One region of the Pseudomonas sp. MDT1-85 genome, then DNA from elsewhere that is predicted to be linked to it. Evidence: riboswitches for the same ligand, from Rfam matches in the RefSeq annotation. Region 1 holds a riboswitch; the other holds the start of a gene.
What was found. Region 1 has a riboswitch for cobalamin ahead of cobW (cobalamin biosynthesis protein CobW). Riboswitches for the same ligand answer to the same signal wherever they lie in the genome.
Positions count from the first base shown of each region.

Region 2: linked by a shared signal. The riboswitch ahead of cobO (cob(I)yrinic acid a,c-diamide adenosyltransferase) and the one ahead of cobW (cobalamin biosynthesis protein CobW) in region 1 are both predicted to bind cobalamin.

Region 1 covers NZ_CM142715.1:3,618,678-3,625,341, forward strand. The annotation lists gene cobN (cobaltochelatase subunit CobN) at 1-2,005, opposite strand, end outside; gene cobW (cobalamin biosynthesis protein CobW) at 2,009-3,082, opposite strand; cobalamin riboswitch at 3,181-3,396, opposite strand; cobalamin riboswitch at 3,573-3,800, shown strand; gene ACYZT2_RS16280 (CbtB domain-containing protein) at 3,922-4,113, shown strand; gene ACYZT2_RS16285 (CbtA family protein) at 4,125-4,832, shown strand; gene ACYZT2_RS16290 (cobalamin biosynthesis protein) at 4,829-5,242, shown strand; gene cobM (precorrin-4 C(11)-methyltransferase) at 5,325-6,071, shown strand; gene nfuA (Fe-S biogenesis protein NfuA) at 6,213-6,664, opposite strand, start outside.
Region 2 covers NZ_CM142715.1:2,197,813-2,204,476, forward strand. The annotation lists gene ACYZT2_RS09960 (PQQ-dependent sugar dehydrogenase) at 1-357, opposite strand, end outside; gene ACYZT2_RS09965 (hypothetical protein) at 426-1,010, opposite strand; cobalamin riboswitch at 1,166-1,400, shown strand; gene cobO (cob(I)yrinic acid a,c-diamide adenosyltransferase) at 1,482-2,093, shown strand; gene ACYZT2_RS09975 (cobyrinate a,c-diamide synthase) at 2,104-3,504, shown strand; gene bluB (5,6-dimethylbenzimidazole synthase) at 3,501-4,151, shown strand; gene cbiB (adenosylcobinamide-phosphate synthase CbiB) at 4,148-5,056, shown strand; gene cobD (threonine-phosphate decarboxylase CobD) at 5,049-6,041, shown strand; gene ACYZT2_RS09995 (cobyric acid synthase) at 6,050-6,664, shown strand, end outside.

The DNA of each region.
Region 1 (6,664 bases):
CGAGCTTTTCGTCCAGCTGCAGTTCACGGTCGATGTGCGTGTCGCGCACTAGTTGCAGAATGTCGCGTTGCAGCTCCCGGGCGCGGCGCGGATCGAGCAATTGCGCTTCGTAATATTCGTCGGCCAACAATTCGAGATTACGCAGCGGACCGTAGGTTTCAGCGCGGGTCAGCGGCGGCATCAGGTGATCAATGATCACGGCCTGCGTACGGCGCTTGGCTTGGGCGCCCTCGCCCGGGTCGTTGACGATAAACGGATAGATGTTCGGCAGCGGTCCAAGCAATGCGTCCGGCCAGCAGTTTTCCGACAACCCGACGCCCTTACCCGGCAGCCATTCGAGGTTGCCGTGCTTGCCGACGTGGATCACACCATGAGCGCCGTAGGTGTTGCGCAACCAGAAGTAAAACGCCAGATAGCCGTGAGGCGGCACCAGGTCCGGGTCGTGATAGACCGCGCTCGGGTCCACCTGGTAACCCCGGGCCGGCTGAATGCCAACGAAAGTCAGGCCGAAGCGCAGACCGGCAATCATCATTCGTCCGCCACGGAACATTGGATCGTTTTCGGGCGAGCCCCAGCGCTCCAGCACGGCTTGGCGATTGGCCTCGGGCAGCGCGTTGAACATCAGGTTGTAGTCGTCCAGCGCGAGGCTTTGTTGGCAGGGACGCTGGTCGAGGGTGTCGAGGTCGTTGCTGACGCCACCGAGCAATTGCTGGATCAACGCGGTGCCGCTGTCCGGCAACTCGGCCGGCAGCGGATAACCTTCGGCGTGCAGCGCTCGGAGGATATTCAGTGCGGCGGCCGGTGTATCGAGACCCACGCCATTGCCGATACGCCCATCGCGAGTCGGGTAGTTGGCGAGGATCAGGGCGATGCGTTTTTCGCCGTTGGGCACTCGCGCCAGATCGATCCAGCGCCGCGCCAACTCGGCGACAAAATCCATGCGTTCCGGTTGCGGCCGGTAGCAGACCACGTCGGACTGACTGCGCTCGCTGCGCCAGGCCAGGTCCTTGAAGCTGATAGGCCGACTGATGATCCGCCCGTCCAGCTCCGGCAGCGCGATGTGCATCGCCAGATCCCGCGGGCCGAGGCCTTGTTCGCTGGCGCGCCAACCGGGTTCATTGTCCTGGGCGCAGATCGCCTGAATCACCGGAATATTGCGGCGGAACGGCCGCAGGTGCGGTGTTTCGGGGCTGGACTGGGCGAAACCGGTGGTGTTGAGAATCACCCCCGCCTCGACTTCATCCAGCAAGTCCTCAACCACCGTCAGGCAGCCGGGCTCTTTCAGACTGGCCAGCGCGATTGGCAACGGGTTCAACCCCGCCGCCTGCAAACGCTGGCAGAAAATATCGATGAAACAAGTGTTCGCCGCCTGCAAATGCGAGCGGTAAAACAGCACCGCCGCCACCGGCTGATCAGCTTGCCAGTCGGCTTGCCAATCGCTCAGTTCAGCGGGGCTTTTTTGCGGGTGGTATATCGCGGTGCGTGGCAGGGTTTGCGGCTCGGACCATGGGTAGTCGCGGCCCAGCCAGCGATTGGCGAGACAGCGAAACAGGTCGAGCGCATTGGCCATGCCGCCCTGACGCAGGAAGTGCCAGAGCCGATCGCGGTCTTGCGGAGTTACGGTGCTCAGGTCACTGAGTTCCGGGTCCGGGCGATCATCCCCCGGCACCAGAATCAGCTGCACGCCGCGCTCGGACAATTCCACCAGACGCTCGATGCCGTAACGCCAATAGGCGATGCCGCCGTGCAGCGAGATCAGAATCACTTTGGCGTGGCGCAGCACTTCGTCGACGTAGAGATCGACCGAGGCGTGATTCTGCACCTGCATCGGGTTGGCCAGACGCACGCTCGGGTAATCATCGGGCAACTGCTGCGCCGCTTCGGCGAGCAACGCCAGGCTGGAATCGCCGCTGCACAGGATCACCAGTTCGGCGGGGGTTTGTCCAAGGTCGGCAATGTTGTCGTCCGACACGAAACCGCCGGGCTGGGTCCTGAGCAGGTGCATGGTTTAAACGCTGAGCGCGGCGCGCAATTGCGCTTCGAGCGCAGCGGCATCCAGATCCTGACCGATCAACACCAGACGGGTGGTGCGTGCTTCTTCAGCGCCCCACTGACGGTCGAAGTGCTTGTCGAAACGCGTGCCCACGCCCTGGATCAGCAGGCGCATCGGCTTGTTCGGCACCGCGGCAAAACCTTTGACCCGAAGGATGCCGTGCTGGACCACCAATTGAGTCAGCGCGTCCATCAGCAGGCTTTCGTCGGCTTGCGGCAGTTCGATAGAGATGGAGTCGAATGCGTCGTGGTCGTGCTCATCGTGATGACCGTCTTCACCTTCGTGGTGATGATCGTGATGGCTGTGGCGGCTGTCGATGTGTTCTTCGGAACCGGCGCCGAGGCCGATCAGCACGTCCAGTGGCAGACGACCGCTGCTGGCTTCGATGACTTTCACCGCTGGCGGCAGCTCTTCGGCGACTTCCAGGCGCACGCGGGCCAGGTCTTCAGCGCTGATCAGGTCGGCCTTGTTGAGGATCACCAGGTCGGCGCTGGCCAGTTGGTCGGCGAACAGCTCGTGCAGCGGCGATTCGTGGTCCAGGTTCGGGTCAAGTTTGCGCATGGCATCGACCTGATCCGGGAACGCAGCGAAGGTGCCCGCAGCGACGGCCGGGCTGTCGACCACGGTGATCACCGCGTCAACCGTGCAGGCGCTGCGGATTTCTGGCCACTGGAAGGCTTGAACCAAAGGTTTTGGCAGGGCCAGGCCCGAAGTTTCGATCAGGATGTGGTCGAGGTCGCCGCGACGAGCGACCAGTTCGCGCATCACCGGGAAGAATTCTTCCTGAACCGTGCAGCACAGGCAGCCGTTGGCCAGTTCATAGACACGACCGTTGGCTTCTTCTTCGGTGCAACCGATCGAGCACTGCTTGAGGATTTCGCCGTCGATGCCCAACTCGCCGAACTCGTTGACGATCACCGCGATGCGGCGGCCCTGGGCGTTGTCGAGCATGTGGCGCAGCAAGGTGGTTTTGCCCGAGCCGAGGAAGCCGGTAACGATGGTGACGGGGAGTTTGGCCAGTGTTTTCATCGGATGCCCTTTGGCAAGGTGGCGGGCATACGGGACGACGACCGCTGCTGCAAATGCGCGCGGAAGATTTCGCCACCGGATCACCCCGCCCGGTTGTAGTGAGAATTCGTTTCGAGGCAGGTCTCCTGGCTGACGGTGTGCCGACCTTGTTGGCCTGGCATTCGCTGCGCCTTCCCGCGAACCTGATGGATCAGGGCTTGCAGTGGCGTGGCAGCGAACATCACCGTTCACAGTTGCGGGGGCAGCCGCGGCATCGACCGCGTTCCCTTCTTAGCTTCGGCAGACGCCGAAGAACCTCGAAAGCGCAAGGCTACGCATCGTGTGGGGGCGGGTCAATGTCTTGTAGCGCCGCCACCGGCCCCATCGCGAGCAGGCTCGCTCCCACATTGAAATGCGGTCACCTGTGGGAGCGAGCCTGCTCGCGATGGAAACGCCTCGGTATCGAGTTGAGACCCCCTGCCAATTGACGCCCAACCCCCGCACATGCTCTCCTACACGCCTTGTTACGGGTGCCCTTCACAGGGTGAAACGGGAAACCGGTGAATCATGTGCTTTACTCTAAAGCCATGTCAGTCCGGTGCTGCCCCCGCAACGGTAAGCGAGTGAAGCGTCAGATCCACTGTGCCTGTCATATGGCATGGGAAGGTGATGCTTGCAGGTTTCGGCGTTAGCCCTGCCCCTCGCGAGCCCGGAGACCGGCCCGCAACACAAAGTGACTTTTACGTTCACTGAATAACAAACCCGCGGTGGGCGGGCGCTGTTCGAAATCTCTGCGTGCCCCGGCGTGCGGAGGTTTTCATGCGCTCTATTCACCCGCTGACAGACCAGAGGGAAGCGCCATGTCGATCATCAGCAGTACCGCCAGCAGCACCGCCAGCACTACTTCAACCCTGAGCCAACGCCTGACCGCCGCTTTTTGTGCGTCGATCCTTGGCGCGTGCCTTGTGTATTTCGCCGGTTTCTCGCACATCGAAGCGGTACACAACGCCGCGCACGATACCCGTCACAGCTCCGCCTTTCCGTGCCATTGAGACCTGCTGACATGATCAAGCGTATTGCGCAAACCGCAGGTTTCAGCGGGCTGCTGGCCGCCCTGCTGCTGACCCTGCTGCAAAGCTTCTGGGTGGCTCCGCTGATTCTGCAGGCCGAGACCTACGAAAAATCCGAGCCGGCCGCTGTCGAAATCCACGAGCATGCCGCGGGTGCTGTCACCGCTCACACCCACGACGCCGAAGCCTGGGAACCTGAAGACGGCTGGCAGCGCGTGCTGTCGACCACCGGTGGCAATCTGGTGGTCGCGGTCGGTTTCGCCCTGATGCTCGCGGGCCTCTACACCTTGCGCGCTCCACGCCGTACCTCTCAGGGCCTGCTCTGGGGTCTGGCCGGTTACGCGACGTTCGTGCTGGCGCCCACCCTCGGCCTGCCACCTGAGCTGCCGGGCACTGCCGCGGCGGATCTGGCGCAACGGCAGATCTGGTGGATTGGCACTGCCGCGTCTACCGCTGTCGGCATCGCGCTGATCGTGTTCAGCCGCCACTGGCTGATGAAGATCCTCGGCGTGGCGATTCTGGCCGTGCCTCATGTGATCGGTGCGCCGCAACCGGAAGTCCATTCGATGCTGGCGCCGCAAGCCCTGGAAGCGCAGTTCAAAATCGCTTCGCAGCTGACCAACATGGCGTTCTGGCTGGCCCTGGGCCTGATCAGCGCCTGGTTGTTCCGCCGTAAAAGCGATGGGCAATACCGCGCATGACTGACGTCAGCACAGCGCCGACCCTGGTGGTCGGCCTGGGCTGCCAGCGCGGCTGCCCCGTCGGCACGCTGCGGGCGCTGCTTGATCAGGCGTTACAGGCTCATCAAATCGAGCTTCGTGAGATCAAGGCCCTGGCCAGTATCGACCTCAAGCGCGAAGAACCCGCCCTGATCGAACTGGCCGAACAGCTGGCATTGCCGCTGATGTACTTCAGCAGCGAACAATTGGCCGGTTATGAACCGCAACTCAGCCACCACTCGGACATCGCGTTCGAACGCACCGGCTGTTACGGCGTAGCGGAAAGTGCGGCGCTGGCATTGGCCGAACAATTGGCTCAGGCACCGGCAAAGTTACTGATTCCACGACAAAAATACGCCCAGGCCACCCTTGCATTGGCCAGCGCCGCGTAAAATCCCCGATAATCCCCACCTTCGATCATGAGCAATCTTCATCTGAAGCCTGCCCATACCCTTTTTCTGACAGGAAACGACGATGACCGTCTACTTCATTGGCGCAGGCCCCGGCGACCCGGAACTGATTACCGTCAAAGGCCAGCGGCTGATTCGTAGCTGCCCGGTCATCATCTATGCAGGCTCCCTGGTGCCCGCCGCCGTACTGGAGGGTCACCGGGCCGAACAAGTGGTCAACAGCGCCGAATTGCACTTGGAACAGATCATCGAGCTGATCAAATCCGCCCATGCCAACGGCCAGGACGTGGCCCGGGTGCATTCCGGCGATCCGAGTCTGTACGGCGCGATTGGCGAGCAGATTCGCTACCTGCGTGAACTCGACATTCCTTTCGAAATCATTCCCGGCGTCACCGCCACCGCCGCCTGCGCGGCCCTTTTGGGCGCTGAACTGACCTTGCCGGACGTATCACAGAGCGTGATTCTGACCCGCTACGCCGACAAAACCGCGATGCCGGCCGGTGAAGAACTGGGCAGTCTGGCGCAGCATGGGGCGACCATGGCGATCCATTTGGGAGTCAATCATCTGGAGAAAATCCTCGCCGAACTGCTGCCGCACTACGGCGCCGATTGCCCGATCGCAGTGATCCATCGGGCGACCTGGCCGGATCAGGATTGGGTGGTGGGGACGCTGGCGGATATTGCCGAGAAGGTTGAAGCCAAGGGATTTCGCCGGACGGCGCTGATTCTGGTGGGCCGGGTGTTGGGCAGCGAACACTTCAGTGAATCGTCATTGTATCGCGCGGGGCGTGCGCATTTGTACAGGCCATAGGGCCCCATCGCGAGCAGGCTCGCTCCCACAGTTGACCGCATTCCAATGTGGGAGCGAGCCTGCTCGCGATGGGGCCAGTGAATTTCACCCATAAAAAAACGGTGCTCACGGGCACCGTTTTTTATGTTTGCAGCGAACACCTTAGTAGTAGGCGTTTTCTTTCTGCGTGTGGTCGGTCACGTCACGAACGCCCTTGAGCTCAGGAATACGCTCGAGCAAGGTGCGCTCGATGCCTTCGCGCAGGGTGACGTCTGCCTGGCCGCAGCCCTGGCAACCGCCGCCGAATTTCAGCACGGCGATGCCGTCTTCGACCACATCGATCAGGCTGACCTGACCGCCGTGGCTGGCCAGCCCCGGGTTGATCTCGGTTTGCAGGTAGTAGTTGATGCGCTCGTTGACCGGGCTGTCGGCGTTGACCATCGGTACTTTGGCGTTTGGCGCCTTGATGGTCAGTTGGCCGCCCATGCGGTCGGTGGCGTAGTCGACTACCGCATCGTCCAGAAATGCTTCGCTGAACGAGTCGATGTAAGCGGTGAAGCTTTTGAGCCCCAGCGCCGTGTCTTCAGGTTTTTCTTCGCCCGGCTTGCAGTAGG
Region 2 (6,664 bases), 1.4 Mb from region 1:
ACGGCCCATGACTTTGCCCATCACCCAGCCGCGAATGCCTGTGCCGTCATCGGGTTTGGGCGGCGCGTTGGTTTCGGCTACCAGCACATCGCCGTTGGGCAGCACGTAAAGCCAGCGCGGGTGCTCGAGGCCTTCGGCAAACGCCGCCACTTGAGTCCCTGCCGCGGCGACAGGTTTCTTGCCTTCAGGCCAGCCGATCGCCGGGGCGATGTTCACCGTCGGAATCAGGGTTTTATTGGGTTCTGGCAGTTTGGGCGAGGGGCCTGTGCCATCCGAGACTTGCAGGCTGGAGGTTTCACCACAGGCGGCGAGCCCTCCGGCGAGCGCGATGATGAAAACGAGCTGGGGTTTGCGCATTACTGATCTTCCCTATGAATGCATTGACGTAATCATAGAGAAGCGTAGATGCTCGATGGTTCAACCTGTCAGCCGCGGGCTTCCTTGAGCAGAATAGCGATGCCCGGATGGTAGTTGCCGGCTTCGTTACGCAACTTGCGGTAGGCGTAAGGGAAATACCAGGCCACGGCGCAGGTGTGTTCCTTTTGCAGGTCGTCGACCATGTCCTGGAGTTCTTCCGGGGTGGCGCTGTGCTGGGCTTTTTGCGGCGCAACAAACAGGCAGCCGAGTTTCAGATCGCTGGCGTAGCTGATTCGCTTCGCGTCACTGGTGATGTCCGCCAGTGCCGGAGTCAGGTTCAGGCTGTTGACCCGCGGCCAGCGCTGGGTGGCCTGGAGATACGCGCGTTCTTCGCTGCTGGCGATAAACAGATCGGCGCGGGCGTTGCGTTCACCTTCTTCGATCTGTTTGCGCGTCGACGTTTGTGGCAGCGTGACCATTTCTGCCATCCAGGCCGCGGCGGAGAGCAGGCCGAGGTTGGCTTTTTCGTCGTACCAATAAGGTGTGTCGTTATCGCCGCGCACAGCGTTGTAGCGGTCGATACAGTCAAACCAGCGTTCCAGCACCGGTCGCAGGAATTCCAGCTTCGGATTGCTGATGATCATGCCTTGCATGTGGCTCACCCTTGTTATTGTGTTGTCAGGTTGTGGCTCTTTGATATCACTGCTGGACAGTGTGGCACAAGATTGGCGTCAGTTAATTGATCGGCGGCAGATATTCGCTCAGCGGCGCCCAGGCTTTAATTGACGCTCCACCCCCAACCCTCTAACCTTCGCGGCTTGTTTCAGGTGCTCTGTGACCTTGGTCGACAGAGTGAAACAGGGAAGCCGGTGAGTGAATTTCTTCCAGCGAAGAAGAATCACGATCCCGGCGCTGCCCCCGCAACGGTAAATGAGTGAAGACTGCGCCTTGAGCCACTGTGTCGATTGTCGACATGGGAAGGCGCGCAGTTGGCCTTGGCGCCGCTCATGAGCCCGGAGACCGGCCTGATTCATCCAACGGCATCACGGTGGGCGATGCCAGGCTTTTTGCCGTCTATTCTTGTGCCTGCCCGCCGTTATCCAGCCTCAACGGAGAGCTCCCCCATGACTGATACCCCCGATCGTGACGAACGCCATCTGGCGCGCATGCTGCGCAAAAAAGCCGTGATCGACGAACGCATCGCCAACTCGCCGAATGAATGCGGTTTGCTGCTGGTGCTCTCCGGCAACGGCAAAGGCAAGAGCAGCTCGGCGTTCGGCATGCTCGCGCGGTCCATGGGCCACGGCATGCAGTGCGGCGTGGTGCAGTTCATCAAGGGTCGCACCAGCACCGGCGAGGAGCTGTTCTTCCGGCGCTTCCCGGAGCAGGTGCGTTTTCATGTGATGGGCGAGGGCTTCACCTGGGAAACCCAGGACCGCCAGCGCGATATCGCCGCCGCCGAAGCCGCCTGGGCGGTGTCCCGCGAATTGTTGCGTGATCCGGCCATTGGCCTCGTGGTGCTCGATGAATTGAACATCGCCCTCAAGCACGGCTACCTCGATCTCGATCAGGTGCTCAGCGACTTGCAGGCCCGTCCGCCGATGCAGCACGTGGTGGTCACCGGTCGTGGCGCCAAACCAGAGATGATCGAGCTGGCCGACACCGTCACTGAAATGGGCATGATCAAGCACGCCTTCCAGGCAGGAATCAAAGCGCAGAAAGGCGTCGAGTTGTGAACTGCATTTTATGAATAGCCATCGTCAATGCCCGGCGGTACTGATCGCCGCGCCGGCCTCCGGTCAGGGCAAGACCACCGTCACCGCCGCGCTCGCCCGTTTGCATCGCAATCAGGGGCGCAAGGTTCGCGTGTTCAAATGCGGCCCGGACTTTCTCGACCCGATGATTCTCGAGCGCGCCAGCGGCGCACCGGTCTATCAACTCGACATGTGGATGGTCGGTGAGCAGGAAAGTCGGCGTCTATTGTGGGAGGCCGCAGGCGAAGCCGATCTGATCCTCATCGAAGGCGTCATGGGGCTGTTCGACGGTACGCCGTCCAGCGCCGATCTGGCGCGGCACTTTGGTGTGCCGGTGCTCGGCGTGATCGACGGCACCGCCATGGCGCAGACGTTTGGCGCGCTGGCCCTGGGCCTTGCACGTTATCAGACGGACTTGCCGTTTGCCGGTGTGCTGGCCAACCGGGTCGGCACCGTGCGGCATGCGCAGTTGCTCGAAGGCAGCCTGACTGAAGGCTTGCGCTGGTACGGTGCGTTGTCCCGGGAGACCGGGATCGAATTGCCAAGTCGACATCTCGGCCTGGTTCAGGCCAGCGAGCTGAATGACCTCGACCTGCGTCTCGATGCGGCGGCCGATTCACTGGCCAGCAGTTGCGACGTGGCTCTACCGCCGGCCGTGGAATTCGCCGCGCCTGAAATGATCGCAGCCGAACCGTTGCTGGCCGGTGTGCGGATTGCCGTGGCCCGGGACGAAGCTTTCGCGTTTACCTACGGCGCGAGTCTGGATCTGTTGCGGGCCATGGGCGCCGAATTGTCTTTCTTCTCGCCGATCCGCGACACCGAATTGCCGGAGGCAGACAGCCTCTATCTGCCGGGCGGTTACCCCGAATTGCACCATGTGGCGTTGTCACAAAACACGCCGATGCTGACCGCGATCCGTGCTCACCACGCAGCGGGCAAACCGTTGCTGGCCGAGTGTGGCGGCATGCTGTATCTGCTGGATTCGTTGACCGATGTCGAAGGCACTCGCGCTGAACTGGTCGGCTTGCTGGCCGGGGATGCGGTGATGCAGAAGCGTCTTGCCGCGTTGGCCTTGCAGGCGGTCGAACTGCCGGAAGGTTTGCTGCGTGGGCATACGTATCACCACTCGTTGACCAGCACTGAACTTGAGCCAATTGCTCGAGGTTTGAGTCCCAATGGCGGGCGAGGGGCGGAGGCGGTTTATCGCGAGGGGCGGATGACGGCCTCTTATGTGCATTTTTATTTTCCGTCCAATCCATCGGCGATTGCAGCGCTGTTTGTGCCTGATCGTGAGACCGCCATCGCGAGCAGGCTCGCTCCCACAGTTGACCGCGTTTTGTCAGGCAGCACTCCATCTAATGTGGGAGCGGGCTTGCTCGCGAAGAGGCCATGACGGACAACGCATTTTCCGAAGCCGAACGCGCAGCCGTTTACCGAGCCATCGCCGAACGTCGCGACATGCGGCATTTCAGCGGCGGCACGGTCGAACCCGAGTTACTTCGTCGTCTGCTTGAAGCCGCGCACCAAGCGCCGAGTGTCGGCCTGATGCAGCCCTGGCGTTTCATCCGCATCAGCGATCGGGCACTGCGCGGCAAGATCCAGCACCTGGTGGAAGAAGAACGCATCCGCACCGCCGAAGCCCTCGGCGAGCGCTCCGACGAATTCATGAAGCTCAAGGTCGAGGGCATCAACGACTGCGCCGAGGTGCTGGTCGCCGCGCTGATGGACGATCGCGAGCGGCATATTTTCGGCCGTCGTACGCTGCCGGAAATGGACATGGCCTCGCTGTCCTGCGCCATCCAGAACCTTTGGCTGGCATCCCGCGCCGAAGGCCTGGGCATGGGCTGGGTGTCGCTGTTCGAGCCGCAAGCGCTGGCGGATTTGCTGGGTTTGCCGGCCGGGGCCAAGCCTTTGGCCATTCTTTGTCTGGGGCCGGTCAAGGAATTCTATCCGGCGCCGATGCTGGTACTCGAAGGCTGGGCGCAGGCGCGTCCACTCAGCGAGTTGCTGTATGAAAATTATTGGGGAGTGAGTCAATGAGTGTGGCGTTGTTGAGTGTCGCCGCGGTCGCGCTGGATGCGCTGCTGGGTGAACCCAAACGCTGGCATCCGCTGGTGGCGTTCGGCCGTTTTGCCGAGCGCATCGAGCAACGTTTCAATGGTGAAGGTCGTGGCTGGCGCAGCCATGGCGTGACTGCCTGGGTGATCGCGGTGTTGCCGTTGACCCTGTTGGCCACGGCGTTTTCCTGGGCCCCCTACGTCGGCTGGATCGTCGAGATTCTTGTGCTCTATTGCGCCCTCGGCATGCGCAGCCTCGGTGAACACGTCGAGCCGGTGGCCAAGGCGCTGCGCAGCGATGATCTGGACGAGGCGCGCAAACGCGTCGGCTATCTGGTCAGCCGTCAGACCAGCGAACTGGATGAAACCGAAGTCGCCCGCGCCGCCACCGAATCGGTGCTGGAGAACGGCAGCGACGCGGTGTTCGCCGCACTGTTCTGGTTTGCCGTGGCGGGTGCGCCCGGCGTGGTGCTCTATCGCCTGAGCAACACCCTCGATGCGATGTGGGGTTACCGCAACGAACGCTTCGAACGTTTCGGTTGGGCCGCGGCAAAGATCGACGACGTCCTCAACTATATTCCTGCACGCCTGGTGGCGCTGACCTACGCGCTGCTGGGCAAAACCCGACTGGCATTTAAGTGCTGGCGTACCCAAGGCCCGACCTGGGACAGCCCGAATGCCGGGCCAGTGATGGCGGCCGGTGCCGGTGCGCTGGGTGTCGAGTTGGGCGGGGCGGCGATTTATCACGGTGAACTGCATCAGCGTCCGCCATTGGGCGAAGGCGTGCCGGCGGATGCCGATTCCATCGACCGTGGCTGGCAATTGGTCCAGCGCGGGGTATGGTTATGGCTGCTGATTCTCTGCGTGGGGGCTGAATTCTATGCTTGAGCACGGTGGCCGCTTGCGCAAGGCGGCGCTTGAATATGGCATTGCCGAAGCCGATTGGCTCGACCTGTCCAGTGGCCTGGCGCCTTGGCCATTCCCGGTCCCGGACATCCCGCTGCGGGCTTGGGCGCGGTTACCGGAAACCGATGACGGTCTGGAGCAGGCTGCCTGCGACTATTACGGTGCGGCCCAAGTGTTGCCGGTGGCCGGGTCGCAAATGGCGATCCAGTTGCTGCCGCGTTTGCGTCGGGCCGGCAAGGTCGGCGTGTTGTCGCCGTGTTACGCCGAACACGCCGAAGCCTGGCGTCGCAACGGTTACATCGTGCGAGAAGTGCTGGAGTCGGAAGTCGATTTCTTTCTCGACAGCCTCGACGTGCTGGTGGTGGTCAACCCGAACAATCCCACGGGGTTGAGTCTGACTCCGGCTCGTCTGCTGGACTGGCATTCTCGGCTTGCTCAGCGCGGTGGCTGGCTGGTGGTGGACGAGGCGTTCATGGATAACACCCCGCATTTGAGTCTGGCGCCGTTTGCCAATCAGATCGGTTTGATCGTGCTGCGCTCCTTCGGCAAATTCTTCGGCCTGGCCGGTGTGCGACTGGGGTTTGTGCTGGCCGAGCGCAAGTTACTCAAGCTGCTGGCCGAACAGGTCGGGCCTTGGGCGGTCAGCGGTCCGACCCGAGTGCTGGGCCAGGCGTGCCTGACGGATACAGACGGGCACACTCGACAGCGCATTCGTACTGACGAGGCCGGCGAGCGGCTGGCGTTTCTGCTTGAGCAGTACGGTTTCAAACCTCAGGGCGGCTGCGCGTTGTTCCAATGGCTGATCACCGAGCACGCCGAAGCGCTACATGAATTCATGGCCCGACGCGGCATTCTGCTGCGATTGTTCACCCACACCAGCAGCCTGCGGTTTGGCTTGCCCGCCGATGAAGCGGATTGGCTGCGTCTCGAGCAAGCGCTTGAAGCCTACGTTAAGGAAGCGCAATGACTACGGTGATGGTGCAAGGCGCGACTTTGATGGTGCAAGGCACTACGTCCGACGCCGGTAAAAGCACGCTGGTGACGGCGCTATGTCGCTGGGTCACGCGCCAGGGCGTGAGCGTCGTGCCATTCAAACCGCAGAACATGGCCCTCAATAGCGCGGTAACCGCCGACGGTGGCGAGATTGGTCGCGCTCAAGCGGTGCAGGCCCAAGCTGCCAACCTCGAACCGCATACCGACATGAACCCGGTGCTGCTCAAACCCAATAGCGATACCGGCGCCCAAGTGATCATTCATGGTCGAGCGGTCACCACCATGAATGCGGTCGCCTATCACGACTACAAAGCCATCGCCATGCAAGCGGTGCTGGCCTCTCATGAACGCTTGAGCGCGGCGTATCCGGTGGTGATGGTCGAAGGGGCGGGCTCGCCGGCAGAGATCAACCTGCGCGCCGGTGACATCGCCAACATGGGGTTTGCCGAGGCGGTGGACTGCCCGGTGGTGTTGATCGCCGACATCAATCGCGGCGGAGTTTTCGCGCATTTGGTCGGCACGCTGGAGCTGCTGTCGCCCAGCGAACAGGCCCGGGTCAAAGGCTTCATCATCAACCGTTTTCGTGGCGACATCGCC